2 regions of the Sodalis sp. RH21 genome follow, and region 1 is predicted to be linked to the other one. Evidence: predicted binding sites of a transcription regulator. Region 1 holds the regulator's gene; the other holds the start of a gene.
What was found. The regulator LexA, encoded in region 1, represses DNA repair genes until DNA is damaged. The targets are predictions, from matches to a motif close to TNCTGTATGTACATACAGNA.
Positions count from the first base shown of each region.

Region 2: a site for LexA is predicted at 1,902-1,921, ahead of dinB (DNA polymerase IV). Genes of this name have one in related genera too.

Region 1 covers NZ_CP178732.1:5,425,668-5,428,785, reverse strand. Annotated here, with positions in the region: gene plsB (glycerol-3-phosphate 1-O-acyltransferase PlsB) at 1-594, opposite strand, end outside; gene ACL2XP_RS25085 (diacylglycerol kinase) at 721-1,089, shown strand; gene lexA (transcriptional repressor LexA) at 1,210-1,818, shown strand; gene ACL2XP_RS25075 (CsbD family protein) at 2,199-2,408, shown strand; gene zur (zinc uptake transcriptional repressor Zur) at 2,650-3,118, opposite strand, start outside.
Region 2 covers NZ_CP178732.1:4,475,339-4,478,456, reverse strand. Annotated here, with positions in the region: gene lpcA (D-sedoheptulose 7-phosphate isomerase) at 1-243, shown strand, start outside; gene ACL2XP_RS20685 (class II glutamine amidotransferase) at 281-1,048, shown strand; gene dpaA (peptidoglycan meso-diaminopimelic acid protein amidase) at 1,019-1,750, opposite strand; gene dinB (DNA polymerase IV) at 1,936-3,021, shown strand; gene pepD (beta-Ala-His dipeptidase) at 3,045-3,118, opposite strand, start outside.

The DNA of each region.
Region 1 (3,118 bases):
AATCATGGCGACGCGGGCGAGCTTTTGCGCGATGGTTTTGTCGGTACCGTGTTCCGTCGCCATATAGCGCATGGACAGCGGATTGGAGAAGCGGACGAAGCTATCGCGTCCCAGCCACAGTACGGCGATAAATTTTTGAAAACCGTTAAGCAGGCGCAACTGGGGGGCGGGCTGGTTTTGCTGCGCCTCGCGTCCGGGAGAGCGGCCGAACATGATGGATACGGGCACCATTTGTACATCGAGTTGCTGATTGTTGCGGTGCAAGTCCAGATAGTCGTGAAACAGCTTTACGGATTCGAGTTTTTCCGAGAAATAAGAGAAGACGCGCGGACCATCATGGATAAAAACGTAACGCGGCAAGACGACGCCGTCGATTTCCAAGGGAATCAAGGGGTCGGGTAATTGGAGATGCAAACATTGCGCGCGCAGCGTGAGTAAGTCCGCTTTTGAATTATATGGTAACACATACATTATTGGCCGCAGAGGGTCCAAACCGGTTTCTTCCCGTGGATTCGCGGGAATGACTTTGCTTCGCACCAGCAGCCTGAGCGGTAAATCCAAGAACGTGTAAAAAATAGTACGCCAACCTGACATATCTTTGTGAAGCCCCTTGTTAGCATTGCGACTCAAGAATACCAGAAACCGCGCGGCAGATCTGTGGTGATACGAACGCGAAGAACAGGTAACATGGGCGCTATTTTCTCTCTGTGCATAAAAATTATGGCAAACCAAACCAGCGGGCTTAGTCGCATCTATAAAGCCACGGGATACTCAATAAAAGGATTTTGCGCCGCCTGGCGTCATGAAGCCGCTTTCCGTCAGGAAGTGGTGGTTGCCATCTTGGCGATCGTCATTGCATGTTATCTCGAATCAGACCCCGTTTCGCGAATTTTATTGATCGGATCTGTGTGGCTGGTGGTGGTGATCGAAATTATCAATAGCGCTATAGAAGCCGTGGTTGACCGTATCGGGCCCGAATTGCACCCGCTTTCCGGTAGGGCGAAGGATCTGGGGTCGGCCGCGGTCACGCTGGCCATTATTCTGGCCTTGTTCGTCTGGGGGATGTTGTTGTGGCGGCACTTCGCCTGATCTTGCGTTTTCAGGCCCCCTTGGCCGGGATTTTATCGCATTTTGGTACGTTGAAGGTTTTCAATTGCGCCGGACCTGTATATACTCGCAGAAAGACTGTATAAACAAACAGGGGACGGAATGAAAGCGTTAACCGCCAGACAGCAAGAGGTTTTTGAGCTTATACGCGATCACATATCGCAAACCGGTATGCCGCCGACCCGCGCGGAGATCGCCCAGCGCCTGGGGTTCAAGTCCCCCAACGCCGCTGAAGAGCACCTCAAGGCGCTGGCGCGTAAAGGCGCTATCGAAATTGTCTCGGGCGCCTCACGTGGCATCCGGTTATTAATCGAAGAAGAAACCGGCCTGCCGCTCATTGGCCGCGTGGCCGCCGGCGAGCCTCTGCTTGCGGAACAGCACATAGAAAGCCACTATCAAATAGACCCCGACCTGTTTAAACCCCATGCTGATTTCCTGCTGCGGGTAAGCGGCATGTCCATGAAGGATATCGGCATTATGGACGGCGACCTGCTGGCGGTGCACAAAACCCAGGACGCGCATAACGGCCAGGTAGTGGTGGCGCGAATCAACGATGAAGTAACGGTTAAGCGCCTGAAGAAACATGGCAATATTGTGGAGTTATTGCCTGAAAACAGCGAATTCGCGCCCATTATCGTCGATCTTCGCCATCAGGAACTCTCCATTGAAGGGCTGGCGGTTGGCGTTATCCGCAACGGCAACTGGATTTAACCCGCAGCCGTAGCCAAAACCGGTGCCGCTGCGCCGGCCTCGTGAATTTACGCGGCTAAAAACGCTATCAATTCCCGGCCTCCCCTGTTGCTGGCTACGGCTCCAGGGTGGCCCTGCCGACACATATTGTTACATTTACCGTTCTTTCCCTTTTCTTCTGCTACCCGCTGTTTACCCTGGTTTTATCGACCGCTTCCAGATGAAAAGCCGGTAAGCCTGGGCTATTCTGCTGCGAAATAATGCTTATACCAAATGCGCTGCTATACTTATAGCCATAGGGTTAGCTTATGACCTCCGGTAGATGAATCAGATTTTTTTTGTTTTTCATTAACCGATGCATAGTAAGTTAATTGATTAACCGAAGACCAAGGAGAACTCCGATGAACAAAGACGAAGCCAGCGGCAATTGGAAACAGTTCAAAGGTAAAATCAAAGAACAATGGGGTAAACTCACCGATGATGATTTGACCGTTGTTGAAGGCAAACGCGAGCAATTAATCGGGAAAATCCAGGAACGTTACGGTTACGGCAAAGATGCCGCCGAAACGGAAGTCAAAGACTGGGAATCCCGCAATAAATATCGTTGGTAGCTTGTCTAAAAAGAAATAACCGTGGTACCAAGAGGTTATTTCTTTAGCAGTGTTCCTACCCAAAGGTACAAGGACGTACCACCCGGCTTTATGCCGCTGCATTATTTGTCCCCACCTTATTTATCTTTACCCGCTTGACCCGCTTGGTTCAAAAACAGCCGTAATAATGATTTTTCAATGCGGGCTAGCGGCCATTATATTAAAAATCTTTGCTGATTTATCCGGGCAAGCAACAACGTTATCAACGCTTTTTTATAGTGATGCTATGGTCATGATGGCAATCTTGCGGGCTTTCGCAGGCCTGTACGTCCGTGCAGGCAGGGCAAAACCCATGCGCTTCCACCACGTTATGGCGCATGGCGAAACCGGCGGCCTTAGCCATCTTCTGCAATATGTCCTCAATGCCCTCGGTTGATTGCTCCGTGACCTGGCCACAGCGATCGCAGATGAAAAAAGCGGACGTGTGGCCCGGTTGTTCAAAGTGGTGGCAAAGCACAAAGCTATTGGTGGACTCCACGCGATGGATAAATCCTTGTTCCAGCAGAAAATCCAGCGCTCGGTAAATAGTTGGCGGCTTGGCCTGGGGTTCCGATACCCTGAGCAAGTCCAGCAGGTCATAGGCGCTGATGGCGCCCTCCTGCTGGGTCATCAGGCGCAACACTTCCAGGCGCTGTGGCGTCAGGCGCACATTACGTTGTTCGCACAGTTGT
Region 2 (3,118 bases), 950 kb from region 1:
GTACTGCTCGGCATTTCCACGTCCGGCAATTCGGCCAATATAATCCGTGCTATTGAAGCGGCGCGCGCCAAGGGCATGCACGTTATCGTCCTGACCGGCAAAGACGGCGGCAAAATGGCCGGCACCTCCGATGTTGAAATTTGCGTGCCGCATTTCGGTTATGCCGACCGGATCCAGGAAATCCATATCAAGGTGATCCATATCCTGATCCAGCTGATTGAAAAAGAGATGGCGGCGGCTTAGCTACGGCATCGAGACGTAATGGTAAAGGAGAGGGGTCATGTGCGAACTACTCGGGATGAGCGCTAATGTACCGACGGACATTTGCTTCAGTTTTACCGGGTTAGTGCAACGTGGGGGTCGTACCGGGCCGCACAAGGACGGGTGGGGCATCACGTTTTATGAAGGCCTGGGCTGCCGGACCTTCAAAGACCCGCTGCCAAGCTTTAACTCGCCTATCGCCCGGCTGGTGCAGGATTATCCCATTAAATCCTGCGCCGTGGTGTCGCATATCCGCCAGGCCAACCGCGGCGAGGTGTCTCTGGAAAACACCCATCCGTTCACCCGCGAATTATGGGGACGCCACTGGACCTTTGCGCATAACGGCCAGCTCAGCGGGTTCCGGCGGTTAAAAACCGGCACGTACCGACCGGTGGGGCAGACCGACAGCGAATATGCCTTTTGTTGGCTGCTGGCGCGCCTGGCGGAGCGTTATCCGCGCCGGCCCGCCAACTGGCCGGCGGTGTTCCGGTATATAGCCGAATTGGCGGACGAGCTGCGGCAAAAGGGCATATTCAATATGCTCTTGTCCGACGGCTGTTTTGTCATGGGGTATTGTTCGACGGATTTATACTGGATTACCCGGCGGGCGCCGTTTGGGAAGGCGACGCTGATCGATCAGGATGTAGAGATCGATTTCCAGCGGCAAACCACGCCCAATGATGTGGTGACGGTCATCGCCACGCAGCCGCTGACCGGTAATGAAACCTGGCACAAGGTCGCGCCAGGGGAGAGCGTGCTATTTCGGCTGGGCGAGCGCGAATTGTGATACCAACGGCGCGCCGCTGCGCAATTGCAGCGGCGCGCTGACGGTATACTGCCCATTGACCACGGCCACCGCCGGCGGCTGGTGGTACTGGGCGAAATAGGCATAGCCCGGTTCCAGGGAGCGCCAGAACGGATAATCGGTTGAATTGCGGTGGCGCTGTAAGTTCGACTCGGTCATGCGGAACGGGAAAATATTGATTTTCACTTCGGCCTGGCCGTTAAGCAGCGCCGCTTCCACATAACGATAAATTTCGGCGATATAACTGTCGGTCATGGCGTAACAGCCAATTGAGCGGCAGTCGCCGTGGATCATCAGCATCGCGCCGGAATAACCGCGGGATTGATCGTAGGCATTCGGAAAGCCGATATTAATCGCCCGATAGTAATGGCTGTTCGGATTCAGATTACGGTTGGTAATGGCGTAAAACCCTTCAGGGCTTTTAAAATCGCCTTCGCGGCGTTTAGGGCCCAGGCCGCCGGAAAAATTACAAATGCGATAGCTATCCAACATACGGTATTCATTACCGACTTTGGCGTAGAGTTCCAGCGTCCGTTCTTCTTTAAATATTTGAATAAAAACCGGCGAGCCGATTAACTGCGACTTTAATTCTTTAGATAATTGCGGCTGCTCACTGGCATAACTAACGGACGTTAATGCCGGTATACAAAACAACATCGCAAACAACAGTGCGATTTTGCCCATTATTAATCCTGCGTAGTCAAAATAATCAAGATGCCGGGCAACGGACGCCGGCGGCAGACCCTTAAAAACGTCAAGTAAAACAAATAAAACAGCGACAAGATAGCACTGCCTACACATTTATCAAGATACGTTTTGTATAAATTAATTGGATTACTGTATACTTATACAGTCAAAGGGGGAGGTGGATGCGTAAAATCATACATGTGGATATGGATTGCTTTTTCGCGGCGGTGGAAATGCGCGATAATCCAGCGTTACGCGATATCCCCCTGGCCATCGGCGCCAGCGCGGACCGGCGCGGGGTAATCAGCACCGCCAATTACCCTGCGCGGGTATACGGGGTGCATAGCGCCATGTCCACCGCCATGGCGCTGAAGCTCTGCCCGCACCTGACTTTGCTTCCCGGGCGCATGGCCGCCTATAAAGAAGCGTCGGAGCATATCCGGCGTATTTTCGGCCGTTATACCCCGCTGATTGAACCCTTGTCTTTGGACGAAGCCTATCTGGATGTTACCGACAGCGGCTGTTGCAGCGGGTCGGCGACCCTGATGGCCCAGGCCATCCGCCAGGATATAGCGGATGAACTGGAACTTACCGCCTCGGCCGGGGTGGCTCCGGTGAAGTTTCTGGCCAAAATCGCCTCGGATCTCAATAAACCCAACGGCCAGTTTGTCATTACCCCCGAGCAGGTGCCGGCGTTTTTGGCCCAGCTCCCCCTGGGCAAAATCCCGGGGGTGGGCAAGGTGACCGCTAAAAAACTCTCCGAGATGGGGCTTGTCACCTGCGCCGACGTGCAGCGCTACGACCTGGCGGCGCTACTTAAGCGATTTGGCAAATTCGGCCGGGTGCTGTGGGAACGGTCTCAGGGAATCGATGAGCGTGAAATCTCATCGGAGCGCCTGCGCAAGTCGGTGGGGGTCGAGCGCACGCTGGCGGAAGATATTGCCGATTGGGCGGACTGCGCGGCGATTATCGAGCAGCTTTACCCCGAGCTGGAGCGCCGTCTGGCCCGGGTCAGGCCGGATCTGCATATTGCCCGGCAAGGAATCAAGCTCAAGTTTGCGGATTTCCAGCAAACCACCCAGGAACATGTCTGGCCGCGCTTGAACAAGCAGGATCTGATACATATCGCACGCCAGGCGTGGGATCAGCGGCGCGGCGATCGCGGGGTAAGGTTGGTGGGGCTGCACGTGACGCTGCTGGACCCGCAAATCGAGCGGCAACTGATGCTCAATTGGGAAGAAGATATGCTGCACCGGCCTCTTCCCTGAGGCGCGGCGCGTGGGATAAAGACCTATCGGTTCTTTTCGGGAATGGCTTTAAGCAAGGCGGTCAGCAGGGTCCAGTATTGACCGACGCTTTTGATAT